One region of the Ectothiorhodospira sp. 9100 genome, then DNA from elsewhere that is predicted to be linked to it. Evidence: riboswitches for the same ligand, from Rfam matches in the RefSeq annotation. Region 1 holds a riboswitch; each other region holds the start of a gene.
The links. A riboswitch is a leader RNA that binds a small molecule or an ion and turns the genes downstream of it on or off. The one in region 1 is predicted to bind cobalamin.
Positions count from the first base shown of each region.

Region 1 (7,560 bases):
AGCACCACGGGAAGATCCATGCACCGACTCACCCAGGCCGCGTGATCACATACGGATGGCGAAGCGCGGGATCCGTCAATGCAGGCAACGATGTTGTTCATTTGGATCACCTCCAGCGCATCGGTCGGCGGTATCCGGTGAGGCTGCCTGCCGCCGTGGTATCCATTTGGATTGATCCGATGGAATATGGTGCCCGGAGCCGGACTCGAACCGGCACGGCCTGAGGCCGAGGGATTTTAAATCCCTTGCGTCTACCCATTTCGCCACCCGGGCGGGATGATTGCAGGTTCGGTGCCTTACTCACATGATGCACCCGCAGGAGGGCAGTATAACGGCCCCGGCAGGCGGGTAAAAGCAATGGACTTAACCCAGAGCCCCTGATGCCGCTAACCTGGGGTGAGTGCCTTTCATGACTGACCAAGGAAACAGAAGATGAGTGCCAAATCCGAGAGTTTGATGAGGTTGGTGGCCCTGACCCGCGGTAGCGAGGAGGTAGGCCCGCTGCTGGCGGATTACGTACAGCGAAAATACCACGTCAAGGATATATCTTCCTTTATCTCCGGCGATGTAGAGGGGGTAGACGATAAGGAGGCCCTGTACGAGCAGTGGGCGCAATGGATTGAGAACGGTGAGTTGAATCGATTCGTCATTGATGAACCTCCCGAGGACCATGACGATGTCGACAATGGCCAGCCCTTTCAGGATCCCGAGGAGGCCTTGCTGGATATGGTGGAGGCTGAGTCCGAGCCCAAGCGCGAGTCGGCATCCACCCCCACTCCGTTGCACCCGGGGATGATTCCTGAAGCGGCACCAGAGCCAGAGCCAGAGCCGGAACCAGAAGCGGCTCCGGAACCAGAACCGACTCAGGAGCCGGAACCGGAGCCGGAACCGACCATGACACCGCAGGATTCAGACGAGGAAGCAGACATGGCCGCAAAGCCGGAAAGTGCATCGCAGCCCGAGAGCCCTTCAGAGGACCGCGCCTCCGCTGGCAGCCTGGACGCCATCGTGGCATCCATGATCAGTGCGCGCCTGGAGGCATTGCCGCCGCCAGAATCACCTGTTTCGGAGGAGCGCATCCGCGAAATCGTTCGCGAGGAGGTACGTTCCATGTTGAGAAATATGCTGTCATAGATGATGAAAGCACGAGACCTGCCGTCATCCTGCATTCGAGCGTCTGAATGCCGCATGTTCCTGGGATTTCGTCCCCGGCAGAGGAGTACACTGATGAACGGGTGGTGAGCCCGGTCTAGCAGGGTGCCCTGCATCCGGCGGGCGCCCTGTATATTGGCAACGACCCCGGGAGGTCGATCTATGTGGTTGCGGGTGGGTTGTACCCTTGAGATGGACTTCCAGGTGGAGAGTCCCATGTTGTTGCTCATGCGACCGCGTAGCGATGCACACCAGTGGGTGGCCCAGGACCGCTATACTGTCTCACCTGGCATGCCGATCATCGAATATACCGATATGTACGGCAATCTTTGGCAACGTTTGACGGCGCCGCCCGGGCATTTCCAGGTGCAGGTGCAGTCAGAGGTGCAGGTGCCCCACAGGCTGGAGCGAGTGCCGGGAGCGCCGTTTGTGCTGGTGCAGGACTTGCCGGATCATACGCTCATGTATCTGACTCCGAGCCGCTATTGCGACTCGGATCGTTTGGGTCAGCAGGCCGCACAGATCGTGCAGGGCAAGATTCCGGGGTACGATCAGGTGGATGCCATCACTCGCTGGACCCATCGCCACATGACGTATCTCACCTATTCCGATCCTGCTCCGATCTCGGCGCGGGAGGCCATCGAGCGAGGCAACGGGGTTTGCCGCGATTTTGCCCAGGTGGGTATTGCACTGTGCCGGAGTCTGAGTATCCCGGCGCGCTATGTGGTGGGCTATCTGCATCGGTTGGAACCCATGGATCTCCATGCCTGGTTCGAAGCCTATGTGGGCGGGCAGTGGTTTACCTTCGACCCCACTCAGGCGGAAACGCAGGTTGGACGGGTACGTCTGGGGTATGGTCGTGATGCCTCCGATGTGCCGGTGTTCAACCAGTTTGGCCCCTTGGTGATCCCCTCTCGCATGGACGTATTCGTGGAGCAGATCGAGGATCTGACCCACTGAGCTGATCGCCCCCTCCCCTGGGTTGCCCCGTTAGCGAGGTTGTCCCAAGGGCGGCAGCGGGGTGGCATTCACTCCAATGGTTCCACTTGATGCAGCTGCAGACTGCGCCCTTCTTCGGGGGCGTAGTGAAAACGGCCTGTCACCTTGACGGTCTCACCCAGGTGAGGGGCGATCATATCGTCCGGTTCAACCCCCACGCGACGCAGTTGCTCATCCTCGATCCAGTAGTGCAGGGGGTCCTCCACGTAGCGCACCACACCCTGAGTGGTGATCATTTGGCCATCATGGCTGGCGGGTTGGGACGCAAGTACCATCAGGGGGACTTGCGCGGCGGGCTCCTCTCCACCGCAGGCTGATAGCATCAGCCAGGTGGTGGCGGCGGCGATCAGGGGTAGGGAACGGGCGAATCTCATAGGAACTCCTTAAGGAGGGGAGGGTAGGGGGTTGGGTTAAGCCCCGGCGTTTCGTTGCAGCCATCGATCCAGTTGATTGGCAAAGGCTTGCCGGTCACCCTGGCTGAGGGCTGGCGGGCCGCCGGTGTCGACGCCGCTTGCCCTCAGGGTGTCCATGAAGTCTCTCATCTGCAAGCGTTGGCGGATTGTGTCCCGGGTGTACAACTCACCACGCGGGTTGAGTGCCTGTCCCGCCTTGTCCAGTACCTCGGCGGCCAGGGGGATGTCGGCGGTAATGACCAGGTCCCCCGAGGAGATCCGGCGCACGATTTCGTTATCCGCCACATCGTAGCCGGATCCCACCTGTAGGGTTTTGATAAAGGGTGAACGCGGTACCTGGATGAATTGGTTCGCTACCAGGGTGACGGAGATTCGGGTGCGTTGTGCCGCACGAAACAGGATCTCCTTGATCACCACGGGGCAGGCATCCGCGTCCACCCATATGCGAGGGCCGGGGTCGTGTGTGGCGGGTTGAATGGATGTCATTGCACCAGTGTAAACCACATTTCTGTTCAGGATCCCCTGTGATTGCCCTGACTCCCTGCATCCAGGGGGTGAAGCCCCCCTGGATGCAGGGGAGTTAAAGGGGGACTTCAGAGCGGGTTGCCTTGGCCTGGCATGCCCGAACCGCTTTGACCAGGTCGTCATTCGGGGCGGGGGCATGCCCCCAGCCATCCATATGGATCAACTGCTCCAAAGGCAATCGAGGGCGCCAGCCTGCGGCTTCCAGTTCAGGTTTGTCGTGGAAGTGGCTGACACGGCCAATACACAGATAGGCCACGGGGACGATCTCGTCAGGTAGATTCAGTACCTCGCGGATGTCCTCCGGCCGAAAGATGCTCACCCAGCCCACGCCCAGCCCCTCGCTGCGGGCGGCCAGCCACAGGTTCTGCACGGCGCAGACCACACTGTAAAGGTCCATTCGGTGGTCGTGGGTGCGACCAATCACCACCGGGCCGGCACGCTCCCGGTCGCAGGTGATGCACAGATTGATGGGGGCATCCAGAATGCCCTCCAGGCGCAGACTGCGGTAGGTTTCCTGTTTCTCGCCTTCGAACATCCCCGCTGCCTCTTCATTGGCACGGGTGAACGCCTGATGCGCCCGATCCTTGATTTGCGGATCCTTGACGACCACGAAACTCCAGGGCTGCATGTAGCCTACCGAGGGAGCAAAGTGGGCCGCCGTCAGGATCCGGGCCAGCATATCATCGGGCACCGGGTCGGGCAGGAACTGCCCTCGCACGTCCCGCCGGCAGAGCATATTGCGGTAGATGGCCTCGCGTTCGGCCTGTGTGAAACGGTGAGGTTCGTGGTTTGAATCACCAGCCTGCATGTTATTCCCCTTGTTCAAGCAGGTGGGACGGCAGCCCGGCCTTGCTGCCGCATAATGAAGCTGTCGGGCCGGTCTTCTGACTCGGGTTCGTCCCGTGGAAACGCCTTCCCGCGCATGGCAGTGGCATGATGTCTCCGCGGTCCCCCTCACAGCGCTGGGCGCGTTGCGGACTCGGTGATCGTGGATCGATCACCCCACCGCATTCCCGATTCTCCCGTGTAAAAACGGGCACCCGACAGCCGATGATGAATGGCGGGGTGCAGTATAACGGATAGTCTGCCTGGTTCGGCAGGATGTCCCGGGTGGAAACCGGTGCCCCATTTTCCAAAACCTGTCGGTATACTGACCGCATGGATGCGCCTACATTTGCCGTCACCGATGGCCCCCTGCTTCAACTGACTGGATTGCAATCCGATCACATGGGGCCGGTTGATTTGTCACTGGCGCTTGGCGAACTGTTGCTCATCGCCGGGCCCTCCGGAGCCGGCAAGTCGCTGCTGCTCAGGGCTATTGCCGATCTGGATCCCCTTCGTGGCCAGGTATGGCTGGACAACCAGTTGCGGGAAACCATTCTCCCCGCCCTTTGGCGCCGCCAGGTGGGGTATTTGCCGGCAGAGCCCGTGTGGTGGGCGGATACCGTGGATGCGCATTTCACGGGAGTTCAGGACGACTGGCTGGAGCAGTTGGGGTTCCAGTCGGACGTGCGCCAATGGGAGGTGGAGCGCCTCTCCAGTGGCGAGCGTCAGCGCCTGGCCCTGGCCCGGATGCTCGGCAATGGTCCTCGAGTGTTGCTCCTGGATGAGGCCACGGCCAACCTGGATCCTGACAATACTCTGCGCATGGAGTCCCTGGTCAGGAGATATATGACTGAACGACAGGCCGGCACCATCTGGGTCAGCCATGACCATGAGCAGCGCCAGCGACTGGGTGGCCGTCTGCTGATGATGGAACGGGGGCGGCTGGCCGAACCCGCGCTGGAAGCGAGGGCCTGAACATGGAGGTGATACATCTTTCCCCCTGGGATCTGAGCATCGCTACCCTGCTGGTCATGGCCTTGGCGCTGTTGACGAGTCGCGTGGGCATGGGCCTCTCCAAGGGCCTGCTGGTGGCAGCGGCGCGCACCGTGATCCAGTTGCTGCTCATCGGACTGGTGCTGACTACCTTGTTCGAGCACGCTGCCCTGCATTGGGTGGCTCTGATGGCGCTGATCATGCTACTGGTGGCGGGCCGCGAGGTGATGGCACGCCAGGCAAGGCGTTTTCGAGGCTGGTGGGGATACGGTATTGGCACCCTGGCCATGTTCACATCGGCCTTTACTGCCACGATCCTGGCCCTCACGGTCATCATCAGCCCCGCCCCGTGGTGGGAGCCACAGTACGCTATCCCCCTGCTGGGTATGCTGCTGGGCAATACCATGACGGGCATTGCCCTGGGCCTGGACCGGCTCACCACCACGGCCTGGCAGCAGCGGCGCATGATCGAAGGGCGTCTGATCCTGGGGCAGACCTGGTCCGAGTCCATTCAGGATATCCGCCGGGATGCCGCCCGCAGTGGTCTCATGCCCATCATCAATGCCATGGCCGCTGCCGGTATTGTCAGCCTGCCGGGCATGATGACCGGTCAGATACTCGCCGGTACCCCGCCCATGGAAGCCGTGAAATACCAGATCCTGGTCATGTTCCTGATCACCGCCGGCACGGGCTTTGGCACTTTGGGGGCTATCTGGCTGGGCGCCCGGCGCCTGTTCGACGAACGCGAACGTTTGCGGCTGGATCGGCTGGCTTGACGAGAATCCCGTGTCCGGGAGCAGTGTCATCAAGAGATTTGCCAGTCCACCACGGGGCGTTCGCTCAACAGCCATGACCCCAGCCCAGCGACCACGAGTCCAACCAGGGCGAAGAGCATGAAGGTGGTCACATGGCCTTCCGTGCCGACAAGCCAGCCGGCCAGTGGAGAGCCGGCAACCTGGCCGATTGAGGTGGCGAGCAGGGGCACGACCGGGCCAAGGGATGGCGCCTGCTCCATGATCTGGATACTCCTGACCAGGTAGAAACCGGTGAGAGTCATGTATCCCACGCCGAACAGGGCCGCGGATGACAGGGCCAGAGCAAAGTTGCCTGGATCCCAGGCCAGCAGCGCGATAGAAGCCGACATCACAGTGAGGCCGGCAGCATGGCTAAGGGCCGGTCCGAAGCGAGAAATGAGATCACCAGCACCGCCCCCCGCGATTCCTCCAATGCCCACGGCCAGCCACATCCAGGCGGTCTGGCTCGATGCCAGACCTCCAGAAGTGATCACCGCATCGGGCGCGAACACCCAGTAGGCCGCGCTGACGCACCCCATGGCAAAGGCCAGTGAACTCAGCCGCCCGATGCCAAGCCATTGCATGCGACTCACGGGGGGAGGCGCTGGGCGAGATGGTGACGCTGTGGCAGGCCGATCCTCCCGAGGCAAATAGACGAGGGTCGCCAGGGCGCCTATGGCAGCCAGGGCGGCGAACCCCATATAGGCGCTACGCCAGGCCTCTGCCCAGATCAGCACGGCCGGCATGGCAAGTGCGATGCCCAGGCTGGTGCTGGCATTGATGGTGGCATTCACCCTCCCGCGAAGATGGGGCACCACCACCCGGTGAACGGCCTCCGCCATGACAGGAGAGGACAACCCGGTGCTGATTCCACAGATCAGCACACCAACGGCCAGCAGCATGGATGTGGGTGCCTGGGCAATCGTGATCAGCCCCACCCCGGCCAGGGTGGCGGCTGTTAGCGCTGCGTGTCGTACCCCGAGGCGGCGGGTCATCCAGGGGGCGACAAGGATGGCGAAGACAAAACTCAGGAAGGGCAGGGCGCCGATGACCCCGGCCATGGTTGGCGTGATCGTCAGTTCGTTGCGCATTTCGGGCAGAAAGAGTCCGAATACGAAGCGAGCCAAGCCGTAGGTAATGGCGATGACCCCGCCGCCGAGGGTCGCCATGCCAAGAGGGGATAAGGGTTTCATCGAGTTTCAGTTTCGCTTTGCGCTGCCAACAGCAGGGTGTCAACGGCCGTCCGGGTGTCGGCCAGGGCCGCCTGTGTGCCCAGCAGGGCCACAGCGGTGTTGCTTCCTTCCAGTACCAAGAAAAGCCGTCGCGCCAGGCCGTCGTGGTGATCCAGTCCATCGCGGGCCAGGCTGGCCTCGAGGCGCGCCAGCAGATCGGCCTTGGCGGCAACCGCCAGGGCATGAATCTCGGCGCTGTGTTCGGCGAACTCCCCCATCGCCTTGACCATGATGCAGCCATGCTGGCTGTGGTTTTCCAGCCAGCGGCCATGGGCGTCCACCAGGGCCCGAGTGACCTGGCCCGGCACCACAGAGGCCGTTGCCGTATCGAGGCTGGCCATGAAGCGTTCATGACGCGTCGCCAGGACGGCGGCCACCAGGGCCTCCTTGGAGGCGAAATGGTTATAGAGCGTCATGCGCACCACCCCGGCGGCCGCCACGATGCGGTCGATTCCCGTGGCATGAAAGCCCTCTTCATAGAAGAGTCGCTCGGCGGTGGCGAGCAGTTGGTCACGTTTGGAGGCTGGCATCGAGGATCCTATTTATATAGATCAGTCTATATAAATATGAACGTCATGACTGGCGCTGTCAAAGGATTTCTTGGCCAGGTGCTTCCGGCAGGCACTG
Region 1 is NZ_JAJNAN010000011.1:46,108-53,667, forward strand. Features, by position in the region: gene LPW29_RS05435 (universal stress protein) at 1-101, opposite strand, end outside; tRNA gene LPW29_RS05440 (tRNA-Leu) at 188-273, opposite strand; gene LPW29_RS05445 (hypothetical protein) at 433-1,134, shown strand; gene LPW29_RS05450 (transglutaminase family protein) at 1,315-2,112, shown strand; gene LPW29_RS05455 (hypothetical protein) at 2,181-2,525, opposite strand; gene LPW29_RS05460 (YaiI/YqxD family protein) at 2,562-3,050, opposite strand; gene bluB (5,6-dimethylbenzimidazole synthase) at 3,145-3,897, opposite strand; cobalamin riboswitch at 3,947-4,148, opposite strand; gene LPW29_RS05470 (ABC transporter ATP-binding protein) at 4,248-4,889, shown strand; gene LPW29_RS05475 (ABC transporter permease) at 4,892-5,683, shown strand; gene LPW29_RS05480 (MFS transporter) at 5,713-6,894, opposite strand; gene LPW29_RS05485 (TetR/AcrR family transcriptional regulator) at 6,891-7,463, opposite strand.

Region 2 (7,560 bases), on a different contig from region 1:
TCCAGCGCCCGATCGATATCCACGCCCCGGGCATCCAAGCCCTCGCCCAGGTCCGGGCGCGCCTCGCTGCGTCCATGGTAGATGGCCGCCCCACCCAGACGCACGCCCAGGGCCCCGGCACCAGCGGCCATCACCGGGCCGGCGTTGGGGCTCTTCCACACCGTTCCCTGACGGCGCCAGCAGCGGAAGGCCCGACGCGTGGCCTCAAGGCCGCCTGCGCTCAAGGCATAAGCCAGGGCCGTCAGGCGCGCGGGGAGGTAATTGAGCACATCATCCAGCCGCGCCGCCGCCCAGCCAAAATGCCGGTAGCGGTCATTCCGATAACCCCACATGGCATCCAGGGTGTTCACCAACCGATAGGCGACCACGCCGGGCGCTCCCGCCACCACGAACCAGAAGATGGGCGCGAACACGGCATCGTTGCCGTTTTCCAGCACCGACTCCACGGTGGCCTTGCTGATCTCCTGCTCATCAATATCCTGGGTGTCCCGGCTCACCAGAAAGGCCACCCGCTCCCGGGCCTGAGGCAGATCGCCCTGCAGAAGGGCCGCGCCGATGCCGCGCCCATGCTCTCCCAGGCTGCGCCAACCAATGGCCAGGTACAACAGCAGCAGTTCCACTGCCCAGCCCCAGGCCGGCGCGGTCAACCAGGCGCTGAACAGTACCAGCGGAATCACCAGCCCCGCCACTAACCAGGCCCCGCGGCGCCGGTCGTCGGCATAGCCCCGCCGCTCCGCCGCGTCGATCAGCGCCCCGAAGCCCACCAGGGGATGCCAGCGCCGGGGCTCACCGAGCAGGCGGTCCAGCAGCAGGGCTGCCAGGATGAGGGTGAATGTCAGCATGCAGGTGTCATCTCAGCACTTCGAATGGCCATCTTGGGCATGGTGCCCTCCGTTTCCCCCTCATCCCCGACCCTTCTCCCCCCAGGGGAGAAGGGAGTTTGAGCCCCTCTCCCGCTGGCGGGAGAGGGGTTGGGGTGAGGGCCGCGGCGAGCACACTGCCCCAAGGCTCCCTCACCCACCAAACAATCTCCCCACTGCCTCAGGATTGGAAGGAAAATAAAGATGCACATACGTCGCCGTCAGCCCCCCCACCCGATACACCGGCTCCGACGTCGCACGCCCATTAGGGCACCGCGACCGCGTCAACGGGGTCAGCGGTGACTCCATGGCCGAGTGATGGAAGGTGTGACCCCGCAGGACACCCTCCGGCAACGTGACCTCCTGAGGCCCCAGCGATGCCAACCGCCCCTGCATCCGCGCCGCCCCCGCCAGCAGACCGGCCATCGCCGCCCCCTGCCCCTCCTGATCCTCCAGCCGGTCCAGCAAATAGAGCATGCCACCACATTCGGCCAGCAGAGGCCGCCCGGCCTGTACGTGGTCGGCCAGGTCCCGCTTCAATCCGACATTGGCCGCCAGGGCCTGCATGTGCAACTCCGGATACCCCCCGGGCAGATACACCGCATCCGCCTCGGGCAACCCCTCCCCGGCCACCGGGGAGAAGAACCGCAGATTGGCCCCCATCCGCTCCAGCAACTCCAGATTGGCGGGATAGATGAAGGCGAAGGCCTGATCCCGGGCGATGGCAATGCGCCGACCCTCCAGGGAGCGCGGCACCGGCTCGGCATGACCCGGCTCAAAGGTCACCGGCGGCGGCAGCCCCTCCGGCTTCCACACCAGCTGGGCGGCTGCGGCCTCCAGTCGCGCATCGAGATCCGCGATCTCCTCGGCCTGCACCAGGCCCAGATGCCGACTGGGCAACGCGGCGTCGGCGGACTTGGGCAGATAACCAAAGGCGGTGAGGTGTTCGGGCAGGCATTCCATGAGCATGCCGTAATGTCGCTCTCCACTGACGCGATTGGCCAGCACACCGGCAAAGGGCACATCGGAGCGGAAGGTGGACAGACCATGGGCCAGGGCACCGAAGGTCTGGGCCATGGCGGCGCCGTTGATGGCCGGCATCACCGGGATGCCGAACCGGGCAGCGATGTCGGCGCTGGAGGGTCGCCCGTCGAACAGACCCATCACGCCTTCCACCAGGATCAGATCCGACTCGCCCGCCGCCTCATACAGGCGTTGCCGGGCGTCTTCCTCGCCGGTCATCCACATGTCCAGGGTGTGCACCGGGTGGCCACTGGCCTGCTGGTGGATCATCGGGTCAAGGAAATCCGGCCCCGCCTTGAACACCCGCACCCGCCGGCCCTGGTTACGATGGTAGCGCGCCAGCGCCGCCGTCACCGTAGTCTTCCCCTGACCGGAGGCCGGGGCGGTGATGAGCAGGGCTGGGCAGTGGTGGGTGGTCATGGTCGGCCTCGCAGATTCACATCGTCGCCCTCACCCCAACCCCTCTCCCGCAAGCGGGAGAGGGGCTCATGATCCCTTCGTCCCCCGGGAGCAGCGGGATTCCAGACTCCCCTCCACCTGGAGAGAAGCAAGAGTCCAGACTCCCTTCTCCCCTCGGGGGAGAAGGGCCGGGGATGAGGGGCGGCGGAGGTCACTGTTGCTGGTAGTTTAACGTGACGAAGAAGGCGCGGCCGGGTTGGTTGTAGTCGACGTAGTAGGAAGAATCTTGAGTAAAGTCATAGACACGACTTCGCGTGGTCACGTAATCCTTATCAAGAACATTATCCAGTTTTGCATTCAAGGTCCACTCAGTGGAAATGTTATAGGATGCCCGGAGATCAACAAGCGCAAAACCGCCAAGACGATCCTCATTCTCTTTATCATTGAACCGATACCCCTCCGCTGTCACCGTTGCTCCAACAGAAAACCTGTTCCAGTATCTATCCAGATCCAGACGCCCAGAATTCTCAGGCCGACGTTCCAGCTTTTTCCCCGTATCGCGATCTTCGTGATCAAGATGAGTTAATGCGGCACGGAACGACCAATAATTCACTTCAAGGCCAGCTTCAAGCTCGACACCACGAATTCTCGCGTTGTCAATATTTTCAACAGGAAACACAGGGATGAGATCTTCAATATTCGTCTGGAAGAGCGCCACATCCCCATAATAGTTGCCTGACGAATACCGAACGCCCGCCTCAAAGGTCTCAGAACGCTCAGGCTTAACGTCTTGATTTCCGTACCCAGGATAGTAGAGCTGATTGAATGTCGGCGCGTTGAAAGCGGTACCAACACTGGCACGTCCACTCCAATCGCTGGCAAGTTGAATTCCCAAAGCCATCTGCCCCGTCGTTTCAGTCCCAAATGCCTCGTTATCGTCATGGCGTAAGCTGAGTGCAATGTCGTACTGCCCAACATCGGCTTGCCACTGCCCAAACAACCCCACATTATCGCGACTGGTTTGGGAGAAATCCTCAGAGGCCGTAACACGGTCCTCCAGGTAGTCCGCGCCCAAGGTCAATATATGTTCCTGTCCAATAAAAAAATCATTCTGCAGAGATATTAGGTTTCTAGCCGTATTGAACTGTGAGTGCGAAACGCCACGCCTATTTAACTCATCGCGGCTATGGGCAAGAGATAAGGAACTAAACCACACATCAGTCACTTGACCGCGAAGCCCGAGCTGAGCGGCGCCGTGACTAAACCGATACCAATCTTTTTCGGTGGCATCAAATTCTGTTTCACCTTCAGAATGGAACACCGTAGCAAAAAATTCCGGCCCTTCAGCTATATCATGTGACAAGCTCGCAGTCACCGATGTATTCTCGTAACCGTCCCGACCGTCGTCACCTACCCCGTCCTGAACGTTGATTCCATCAGTTGACGAATGATTAGCTGAGAAGTTGTACCGTGTACTCTCATTCGCCCCCGATACACCTGCGCCAATTTCCCAAGCATTGAAAGATCCTGCACCGAGATGCGCCCGGACTCGCGCCGGCCCATCCCCTTTCTTGGTGAATACCTGTATTACGCCGCCGATGGCATCTGAGCCATAAAGACTGGTCCTTGGCCCGCGCACAATCTCGATACGCTCTATCTCAGATGGAGGCAAAAACTGCCAAGATGCGCCACCCGTGGTTGCTGATCCCATCCGCACCCCATCAACCAACAACAACGTGTGATCGGAATTGGTGCCACGCATGAAAATGCTGGTGCTCTTGCCGAAAGCCCCATTCTGACTCACACCAATCCCAGCCCGCCCTCTCAACAAATCCACAAACTCCTTCGGCTGCAACCGCTCGATCTCCTCCCGGTCGATCACGGTGACGGAGGCCAGGGTCTGGTCGGTGGTCTGGGCTGTGCGGGTGGGGGTGACCAGGATGGGGTCCAGTTGGGCCAACTGTTCCTGGGCGCTGACGAAGGAAGGGATGGCCAGCAGCACGGCTGCCGGCAGGAAGGATCGGGTTTGCATATCTGTGCTCTCCGGTGCGCCGCCCGCGCACCTGTGGTTGGGCCAGGATGCGGCACGAGGAGAGCAGCGGATCGATCAGGCCCGTGGGTGCGTGCGCACCGCAAGGCGAGATCCGCCGGAATGAGACCCGAAAAGACGAGCCGCGCAAAGCCCTCCGCAATGCCGCGTGAACGCATCAGGCCGGTCTCCGGGCTTGCGGACGGGTCATCATCTGACCGGGTCAAGGCACCTTCCCACGCTTGCGCGCAGTGGCTTTCCGCCTTGCCTGGGCTCCTGCTGTGACGTGCAGAAACCCTCGTCTCGCCTACCGTTGCGGGGGCAGCGCCGGACTGATCTGCTGAATCTGGCAGACGTACCGGCTTCCCGTTTCACCAGACGGATGTCAATCATCTGGCACCTGAAGCGAGGCCGTATCATACGCAAACGATTGTGGATATTCCAATATGGACCGCAGGGGTTACTGTCAGAGCAGATGGATATCCATGCACCTGAGGCGCGCCTATTCGGAGCCCCCCCCCGAACGCAAGCCCCAACGCGTCCGGTCTGCCTCCGGGGTGGATTTCTGGAGGCGGGTGTTCGCCGCATGGATGCGGCGGTCAAGCCTACAGGGACGTATTCACGGCGTCCCGCCGCAAGAAATGCGCCCCGGAGGCAGACCCTGTGCACGGCGCAAAGCCCTGGCACCCTGGAGGCAGGCCCTGGGCATACTGCAAAGCCCTGGCACATGGGAGGAAGGCCCTTGGGCACGGGAAAAAGCCCAGGCACACAGGAGGCATCAGGACCATTCGCGGCCGAGGGCCGCTCCTACAAGGCAGCGGACGCTGGCAGGGTTGGATACCGGTGGGTCCGGAGGGTCCTGCAGGTGGCCAGCAACCGCATCGCTGTTATGATGCCTTCCTTTCAAGCGCCCGACCCCAACACCATGAGACGCCCCCACCACATAAGCCATACCCCGCCATTTCCCCGCAAATGGGCACAGATAGCCGCAATTTGCATCCTTCTTATCACCGCTTCAGCGACCACACAGGCTGACGCGGAACCCGTGACGGCCACCGATGACCGGGGTCGGGAAGTGCATCTGGAGGCACCGGCCAAACGCATCATCAGCCTGGCACCGCATATCACGGAAAACCTGTTTGCCGTGGGCGCCGGCGAACAGATCGTCGGCACAGTGAACTACAGCGACTACCCAAAAGCCGCCGAAGACATCCCCCGGGTGGGGAGCTACAAACAACTGGACCTGGAATCCATCCTGGCTCTGGAACCGGACCTGGTGGTGGCCTGGGAGAGCGGCAATGTGCGGGCGCAGCTGGAACGCCTGGAAGCCCTGGGTTACCCCCTCTACTTCAGCAACCCACAAACCTTCGAACAACTGGCCTCCGGCCTGGAACGCCTGGGACGCCTCACCGGCCACCCGGCCGGCGGTGACAAAGCCAGCGCCCAGGTCCGCCACACCCTGGGGGAACTCGAGGGCCGGTATGGCCAACAACCGCCCGTCACCGTCTTCTATCAGGTGTGGGACCGCCCACTGATGACCCTCAATGAGGAACACCTCATCTCACAAGCCATCCGCCTCTGCGGCGGCCAGAACATCTTCGGCCACCTGGACACCCGGGTCCCGCGCCTGAACCGCGAGGTCATCCTGGCCGCCAACCCCGAGGCCATCATCGGCGGCGGCATGGGCGAGGACAATCCGCAATGGGTGGAAGACTGGCGACGCTGGTCCGACATGACTGCCGTAAAGCGAGACAACCTCTTTTTCATCCCCCCCTCCCTGATCCAGCGGGCCACGCCGCGCATCCTGGAAGGCACCCGGATGATCTGCGATTTCCTGGAAACCGCCCGCGAACGTCGCGTGGAGAGCGATGAGTGACGCGCCTGGCGTTCATCCTGGCCATCCTGCTGGGAGGCTCACTGGTCGCCGTGATCACGGCCGTGGCGGTGGGCAGCGTACCGCTCACCCCTGCCGAGACCCTGGCGGTACTGACCGGCGGCGGCGAGCCCCTGCATCGCACCCTGATCCTGGAGTTGCGCCTGCCCCGCACCCTGGCCGCCTTTGCCACCGGTGGACTGCTGGCAGTGGCCGGCGCCTTGATGCAGGTTCTGCTGCGCAACCCGCTGGCTGACCCCTATGTCCTGGGCCTGTCGGGCGGAGCGGCAGTGGGCGCCCTGCTGGCCATGCTCGCGGGCCTGGGTACCGTGGTGGTTTCGGGGTCGGCCTTCATCGGCGCGATGATCTCCACCCTGATTGTCTTCGGCCTGGCCCATGGCACCGGCAGCTGGACCCCCACGCGCCTGCTGCTGACCGGCGTGGTGGTCGCCGCTGGCTGGGGTGCCTTCATCAGCTTCATGCTGGCCGTCAGCCCCACGGAGGAACTGCCCGGCATGCTGTACTGGTTGATGGGGGATCTCTCCCACGCCCGCAGCCTCTGGCCTGCCTGGACGGTGCTGGTGATTGTGGTACTGGCCGCCATGCCCCTGGGACGCAGCCTCAACGTGCTGGCCCGAGGGCCCATGCAGGCAGCGGCCCTGGGTGTGGCGGTGCGACCGCTGGAGTGGACCCTCTACATTGTTGCCGCCCTGGTGACGGCAACAGCAGTGACGGTGGCGGGCAGCATCGGCTTTGTGGGCCTGGTGGTGCCCCATATGCTGCGTCTGGTGCTGGGCAATGACCAGCGCATCATCCTCCCAGCCTCGGCCCTGGCGGGGGGCATCCTGCTCACCCTGGCGGACACCCTGGCACGCACCATGATCGCCCCGCAGCAGTTGCCGGTGGGGGTGATCACGGCGATGCTGGGCGTGCCGGTGTTTCTGTATCTGTTGCACAGGAGCAGGTAATCATGGAGCCCCTCCCCCCCCTACTGGAACTGGTCGACCTCGTCGTGGACATCCCCGGCCGCGCCGACGGTGCGCCCCTCAACCTGGGGGTGCGCGCCGGCGAATGCTGGGGTGTGCTGGGCCCCAACGGGGTGGGCAAGAGCACCCTGCTGCACACCCTGGCCGGACTGCGCCCGGCGCGGCACGGGAGTCTGCGGCTGGAAGGCAAACCCATCCACCAACTCCCCCGGCGTCAGATCGCCCGGCATCTGGGGATGGTCTTTCAGGATCGCCAGGATGGCTTCCCGGCCTCCGTGCTGGAAACCGCCCTCATCGGCCGACACCCCTACCTGCGCGCCTGGGAACTGGAATCCGCCGAGGACTACGCCGCCGCCCAGGACGCCCTCGCCCAGGTAGACCTCACCGGCA
Region 2 is NZ_JAJNAN010000044.1:93-7,652, forward strand. Features, by position in the region: gene cbiB (adenosylcobinamide-phosphate synthase CbiB) at 1-842, opposite strand, end outside; gene LPW29_RS12110 (cobyrinate a,c-diamide synthase) at 1,014-2,303, opposite strand; gene LPW29_RS12115 (TonB-dependent receptor domain-containing protein) at 2,494-4,314, opposite strand; cobalamin riboswitch at 4,476-4,730, opposite strand; gene LPW29_RS12120 (cobalamin-binding protein) at 5,237-6,187, shown strand; gene LPW29_RS12125 (FecCD family ABC transporter permease) at 6,184-7,152, shown strand; gene LPW29_RS12130 (ABC transporter ATP-binding protein) at 7,155-7,560, shown strand, end outside.
Region 2: linked by a shared signal. The riboswitch ahead of LPW29_RS12115 (TonB-dependent receptor domain-containing protein) and the one ahead of bluB (5,6-dimethylbenzimidazole synthase) in region 1 are both predicted to bind cobalamin.

Region 3 (7,560 bases), on a different contig from region 1:
GCCGGCATGACCACCTTGCGTCTGGTACTCGGTGATCAACTCAACGCATCGCACCCCTGGTTTCGCCAACCGGAAGACGGTTGCGTTGTGGTGATGATGGAGATCCGCAGCGAGACCGACTACGTGGTCCATCACGCGCAGAAGGTGCTGGCCATCTTCGCGGCCATGCGCCGCTTCGCCGAGGCCCTGCAGGCTGCCGGCCACCGTGTTCACTACCTGCGCATTGGCGACCCTGGGAATCGGCAGGGCTTCGCCGCCAATCTCCAGTGGCTGGCCGCGCACTACCAGGCGACCCGGTTCGAGCGCATGGAGGCCGATGAATGGCGCGTGGAACGGCTGCTTGATGAGGCCTCAGCCCGGCTCGGTCTGCCCACCACGGTGGTGGATGCGGCGCATTTTCTTTCCGAGCGGGGTGCACTGGCCCAGGTCTTCAGCGAGCGGGTGCCACGCCTGGAGTATTTCTATCGTGACATGCGCCGCCGCCATGGCATATTGCTGGATGACCACCAGAAGCCGGTGGGTGGGCGCTGGAACTTCGACGCCGACAACCGGGCCCGCTGGCCGGGGGAACCTCCTGCCCCGGACTGGCCATGGATACCCACGGATGTCTCGGCACTTTGGCAGGAGATCGTTGCCGCCGGAGTGCGCACCCTGGGGGAGCCTGGTGCCGATGCGCTGGGCTGGCCGTTGACCCGATCCCAGGCGCGCGCGGGGTTGCAGGTGTTCATCAAACAGGCCTTGCCGCATTTTGGTCGTTTTCAGGATGCTATGAGCACCCGGGAGCCGTTGCTGTTCCATTCGGGGCTTTCGTTCGCCCTCAATACCAAGATGCTGCATCCACGGGAGGTGATCGATGCGGCGCTGGAGGCCTTTGAGGCAGGCGCGGTGGATATCGCTGCCTGCGAGGGATTTGTGCGCCAGATCCTCGGTTGGCGCGAATACGTGCGAGGCGTCTACTGGGGGCGCATGCCGGACTATGCGCAGACCAACGCCCTGGATGCCCGCCGGCCCTTGCCCCGCTGGTACTGGATCGGCGAGACCGACATGGCCTGTCTGCGTCATGCCATTGGGCAGTCCCTGCGCCTGGCCTATGCACACCACATCCAGCGGCTGATGATCACCGGCAACTTCGCGTTGCTCGCGGGGGGTGACCCGGACGCGGTGGATGCCTGGTATCTGGGGATTTACATCGATGCCTTCGAATGGGTGGAGATGCCCAATACCCGCGGCATGAGCCAGTACGCCGACGGCGGCCTGGTGGCTAGCAAACCCTATGCCGCCTCGGCCAGCTACATCAAGCGCCAATCCGACTACTGCAAGGGCTGCCGGTACGCGGCGACCCGCCGCCATGGCCCCGATGCCTGCCCATTCAATGCGCTCTACTGGGATTTCATGCTCCGCCACGAGGCAGATTTTGCCGCGAACCCGCGCATGGCCATGCCCTACCGCGCCTGGCAGCGCATGGACGAGTCCGAGCGCGATGCCACGCTGACCCATGCCCGTTACTTGCTTGAGTGGCTGGACACGTTGTGAGCGCTTACGCGCTGAGTGGCTATGCAATGCGGGATGACCACGGCGAGGATCTGCTCGTGCTGACGCGGGCCTTGTCGACTTTGGCGATCACTGAGGACTGCTTTGATCGTCTGTTCGCGGCGGACCCGCTAGAGGTTGGCGCCGGTGAGCGCGGCACCCCTTGCGCTCCGCTTACAGCCCCTTCCACAGGCCAGACTGCTCCCAATCTTGTGCCCAGGCAATGATCCGGCTGGCCTCCATGGGCTTGGCAATGCCAAACCCCTGTACGATCGGACATCCCATTTTCATCAGGACACGCGCCTGGTTATCCGTTTCCACCCCTTCCGCTATCGCTTCCAGCTGGAACGAGATGGCGAGGCTGACCACGCTCTCCACAATGCTGAAATCTTCAGGATTTTGCAGCATGGTGCCGACAAAGCTCTTATCGAGCTTCAATGTGTCCAGGGACAGGCGCCGCAGATGCACCAGCGATGAATAGCCGGTACCGAAGTCATCCAGAGCAAATCGCACGCCCAGGTTGCGGCAGTCACGCATGGCCTGTGCCGCGCGTTGCCAGTCTTCCACGGCGGCGCTTTCCAGGATTTCAATTTCCAGGTCACCCGGAGCCAGGCGAGGATACTCCTGAAGCTTCTCCTCCAGACGCCGGGCGAATCCAGGTTGCAGCAGATGTGTTGCCGATACGTTGATGCTGACGGGGATGCTCTTTCCCAGGCTCCGCCAGGTATCCATCTGACGCAAAGCCTCGGTCAGCACCCAGTCACCCAGCTGGAACTCCAGGTCCGTCCCGGCGGTCTGCGGCAGGAAGGCGTCAGGGGACAGGAGTCCCCTGTCCGGGTGGTACCATCGGATAAGGGCTTCGGCACCCCTGACCCAGCCGCTTTTGAGATCCACCTTGGGTTGGTAGAACAAGGCGAACTCTTCCTGCTCAATGCCTCGCAGGATGCGCTGACGTTCATCACGAAGTGCTTGAACTGCCTGAGTCTGCGAAACATCAAATACGGAGAAGGTCCCTCTGCCTGTCTGTTTGGCTGCACACATGGCCTGATGGGAGTGTCGTAGCATGGTGTCTGCATCGTCTCCCTGGCTGGAGAGCACAACCCCCATGCTGGCCGTCAGGCCCAGACGCTGGAGTTCATCATCCAGCGTCTGGGGCAGGCTGGATTGCATTTTTTGCGTGAGGCATCGGATCTGGTCAATCCCGGGCTGTAGTTGAGCCACGACAACGAACTCGTCTCCACCGAGGCGGGCGACCATGTCGCCCTTGCGAAGGCAGGATTTCAACTGCTCCGCCACCCTGCGCAGGATTCGATCCCCTGCTTCGTGGCCAACACGTTCGTTGACCTGAATGAAATCATCCAGGTCCAGGGTGATCACTGCCAGGTGGAGTCCCTCTCGCTGGCAGTGAGCCAGTGAGCGGTTCAGGTGTTCCATCAGTAGATGGCGGTTGGCCAGTCCCGTCAATGGATCGTAATGGGCGAGAAAGGCGATACGCTCCTCGGTACGCCTTTTGTCGGTCAGGTCACTGAGGACAGCCACATAGTCCATTTGACCATCCTCCCCGGGTACCTGGCTGATGGTGGTCCACTGGGGATACTCTTCGCCATTTCTGCGTCGATTCCAGATCTCCCCCTGCCAGGTACCGGCGTGAATGATGTCTCGCCACATGGCCTGGTAGAAATCCGGTGTATGTCGGCCCGACTGGAGCAGGCGAGGGTTGTGCCCGAGGACCTCCGGGGCGGTATAACCGGTAATCTGCGTGAACGCCCGGTTCACGGATAGGATGCTGGCTTGCGAGTCAGTGATGATGATGCCTTCCTGAGCGTTATCCATCGCCCTGGCTATACGGGCCAGATCGCGCGTTCGGGATTCCAGTTCAGCCTGGGCACGTTTGACGGGTGTCAGGTCCGTGTGTGCTCCCAGCATTCTCACCGGTCGTCCTTGATCATCCCGAATGGCCATACCCCGACAGCGAATCCAGAGCGTCGAGCCATCGCGGTGCGTGTAGCGGATAATCTGATCAAAGGGGTGTTCGGGGTTGGCAAAATGCTCTTCAAGCGCTTGATGGACGACCTTCAGATCTTCCGGGTCTACCAGGGATTGCCACTCCCGGGCCAGCGGCTGTTTGGTGGCTGGATCCTGCCCCAGCATGGTCCAGAAGCCATCGCTCATCCATTCATGATCCGGGTGTTCAATATCCCAGAACCAGATCCCGTCCAGCGTGGCTTTCTGAAGAAAATCAAAGCTCCGAGCATCCTTGCGGATGAGTTCGTAGAGTTCCTGTTTCAGGTAATGGTCAGGCACGTCCATGCCTGTCATTCCCCGCCCGTGTCCAAGGGTTGAGATGGGCGGCTCTCGGAGACGGTGATTGCGGGCTCAGAAACTGGACGGAATGGGCTATCATCTTGCGTCAGTGCCCCGAAAACTTGGGTTTGTGTTTCAAGCGAGGTTCTCTTGTCCAGGGTGATACCCAGTCCGACCGTTGATTTCACCCATCAGAACCACCGGTTCAGGTTGGATGCGGAGGGCGTACAGCAGTTCGAACACCATCGAGAGGAACTCATTCGCTTCTCCAGCCATCGTATCACGGCTCGGTTTCCGGAATTCTACGCCGACGGCGGGGCGTTCGGATCAGACCGATGCCGTGAAGAGCTGACCTTTTTACTGGAGTTTATCCGTCCGGCACTGGTTTTTGGCATCCATGAACCCCTGGAAGACTGCCTGCAGTGGCTATCGTCCCTCCTGCTCCGGCGAGGTTTGTCGACTGGCGTTGTCTTTCATGCCTTACAGGAAATGGAGGGTTGCCTGTCGCGCTATCTTTGCGCGGACAATCGGGCGAGGATGAGCGAACTTTTCGCCCATGCTGCTCGTGTTCTGGAGAATGCCAATACCTCGGGTGTTATTGAAGCATCCAAAGTGACCGTGGATCCGGTCGCCGATCAGGTCATGCAGGCACTGATTGCTGGCGACCGCCGCACCGCCACAGCACTCCTGGAAGAGGCGATGGACAGGGGCGATACCCTGATCGAGGCTGAGCATGAGTTGTTGCAACCGGCTCTGTATGAGGTTGGCAAGGAGTGGCATGCCAATCGCCTCACGGTAGCCGAGGAGCATCTGGCCAGCTCCATCGCACAGGATGTGATGGCTCAACTGCTGCTCAGCCGACCCTCATCCACCTCGAACGGGATGCGGTCATTGTTTGCGGCCCCTCCCGGCAATCGGCATGTCATTGGTTTGCGGATGATTGCAGATGCGTTTGAGATGTCGGGCTGGTCCGTGCAGTTTCTGGGAGCGGATGTGCCTCGAAACTCCCTGTTGGGGCAAGTTCGCCGATTCGACCCCCATCTTGTGGGGCTGACGGTCTCGTTGCCTCGTCATCTCTGGGCCGTGCGTGAATTGATTGAGGAGATTCGCCAACACCAGGTGGGGCTGCAACCCCTGATCCTGGTGGGTGGTAACCTGATCAACAGGGTGCCCTCCCTGGCCATGGTCATCGGTGCGGATCTCTGGGCCGCCAACGCCCGTGATGCCCTGAAACTGGTGGGCGATGTCCAGGTATGGGGGTGCTGAGCACCGGTCTTGAACAATCATCCCGATGAGCCACGCCTGTTGTTTCCCACCCCTAATCGCTGATCACCACCTGATTTGAGGCAGATTATTCCCCCGGTGAGGGAGTCGGGACGGTGGCAGGGTGTGGGTGGGCTCTGTGGGGAGATGTCCAGATTGATTCACCGGGACTGGTAGACTGGGGCGTGCCAGGGCATGATTTGAGGCCTACCCAGTCGAAGTCCGGCGCGTCCTCTGCAAGGCAGATGTAGACCAGCCTCGCCAGTTCGCGGCAATGGCCGAAGCCCGCCAGGAATGAGATTGACAGCCAGACGATGACGGGGCATAAAGCACGCGTGATCGGTTCCATCCTTTCCCGGGATGGAGGCAAGAGGGAACGCGGTGGGGTGTCTTGATACCGAATCCGCGGCTGTCCCCGCAACTGTGAGCGGCGAGTCCGGCTGAAGATGCCACTGGAGCGATCCGGGAAGGCCAGCCAGGGCGGTGAACTGCGAGCCAGGAGACCTGCCGGTTATGCGCATGCCCTTGGGCGTGCGGTCATCTGGACGCCGGGGAAACGCGTCTGGCATGGGCTCGTCTTTCTGTTGCCGCGCTCCCGCCAAATCTCCCCGTCCGTCTTTTCCAAGCGTGGCGCGAGCGCTGCACGCTGCACGATCGAAAGAGGACGTACATGCCCCTTCGCACAACCCTTCTTGCGGCAGTTGCCGCCGCCGCCCTGCCGATAACGGCATCGGCACATTTCCTGCTGAGTTACACCGAACAGGCTGTGATCGAGACGCCCGGCGAAATCCCGGTCAAGCTGATCTTCTGGCATCCCTTCGACAATGGATATGTAATGGATCTCGCCATGCCGCGCGAGTTCTACATGATCCACAACGGCGAGCGCACCGACCTTATTGATACGCTACAGCCCGCGCCTTTCCAGGGCGTCGAGAATACGGGCGAAGCCTTCATTGGCTCTGTCCCGATCCGCCGGTCGGGCGACTACGTTCTGGTGACCGTGCCCGAGCCCTATTACGAGGACTCCGAGGACATCTATATCCAGCAGATCACGCGCGTTTTTCTGAACCGCAACGGCCTGCCCACGGATTGGGACGGCATCATGGGCCTGCCAGCCGAGATCCAGCCGCTGAACCGCCCCTACAACGTGTTGGTGGGTTCAACCTTCACGGGCCGGGTTCTGTCGGAGGGCGCGCCTGTCGCAGATGCCGAGATCGAGATCGAATACATGGCGTCCGAGCCCGAAATTGCGGGCGGCACCACAACAGAGCCCACCGTCACCCCGCCCGCGGGCGGCACGCTGGTCGCGATCAGTGATGCCAACGGGTATTTCACCTTCGGCATTCCGACCGCCGGCTGGTGGGGCTTTGCGGCACTTGGTGCAGGTACCGAAACCGAGTTCGACGGCAAGGAATTGTCCCAGGACGCGGTGATCTGGATCCACGCGACCGAGCTGGAGTAAGGTTATGCATATCGTCGACGGGGCGCTTGCTAACGAGGTTGTCATAGGCGGCGCCGTGCTTGCCGTGGGCGGGATCGCGCTGGGGCTTCGGCAGCTGACGCTCGAAAAGATCCCGGCGGCGGGTGTGCTGTCGGCCGCGTTTTTCGTAGCCTCTCTCATCCACGTACCGATCGGCCCGTCGTCGGTGCATCTGGTCCTCAATGGCCTGGCCGGGCTTATCCTCGGCTGGGCCGCCTTTCCCGCGCTTTTCGTGGGGCTGCTGTTGCAGGCCGTCTTCTTTGGCTTCGGTGGCCTGACGGTACTGGGCATCAACACGCTGAACATCGCGCTCCCCGCCGTGCTGGCGGGGATCATCTTCGGCCCACTGATCGCGCGTGCCACGCCGGTGGTGGGCGCGGTCTGGGCAGGGGTCGGCGGGGCTTTCGCCATCGCCGCCACGACACTTCTGGTGGCGATATGTCTTGTGATGTCCGGCGATGCATTCGTGCCCGCCGCGAAGTTCGTCTTCTTCGCCCATATCCCGGTGATGGTCATCGAGGCGCTGCTGTGCGCCGCTGCAGTATATCTCGCGCGTCAGGTCAAACCAGACCTCTTCGACACGATAAAAGGAACATGGGCATGATCCGCAGGTTTTTCCTCGCGCTTGCGCTTGTTGCCCTGCCCGTGGCAGGGCTGGCCCACAACGTCATCTCCTCCGTCTTCCCGGCCGGCAGCGACATCGAGGGCGAGATCGGCTTTTCCAACGGCGAGATGGCGGTCGATTTGCTGGTGGAGGTCTTCGACGCCGGAGGGATCAAACTGGGCGAGACCATGACCGACCAGGATGGTTTTTTCCTCTATACCCCCACCGAGGCTGTGACCCATGTCTTCCGGGCCGATCTGAGCGCGGGCCATGTCGCGGAGATGAGAATGCCGGCTGCAGACGTCGCTGCCATCATGGGCGTCGCAGCGTCGGAGCCCGACCCTGTGCCTGAGGGGACGCCCGAGGAACTTGACGCAGG
Region 3 is NZ_JAJNAN010000071.1:1,938-9,497, reverse strand. Features, by position in the region: gene LPW29_RS14335 (DUF2256 domain-containing protein) at 1-10, shown strand, start outside; gene LPW29_RS14330 (cryptochrome/photolyase family protein) at 7-1,533, shown strand; gene LPW29_RS14325 (putative bifunctional diguanylate cyclase/phosphodiesterase) at 1,705-3,840, opposite strand; gene LPW29_RS14320 (cobalamin B12-binding domain-containing protein) at 3,994-5,100, shown strand; cobalamin riboswitch at 5,421-5,623, shown strand; gene LPW29_RS14315 (DUF4198 domain-containing protein) at 5,768-6,559, shown strand; gene cbiM (cobalt transporter CbiM) at 6,564-7,181, shown strand; gene LPW29_RS14305 (hypothetical protein) at 7,178-7,560, shown strand, end outside.
Region 3: linked by a shared signal. The riboswitch ahead of LPW29_RS14315 (DUF4198 domain-containing protein) and the one ahead of bluB (5,6-dimethylbenzimidazole synthase) in region 1 are both predicted to bind cobalamin.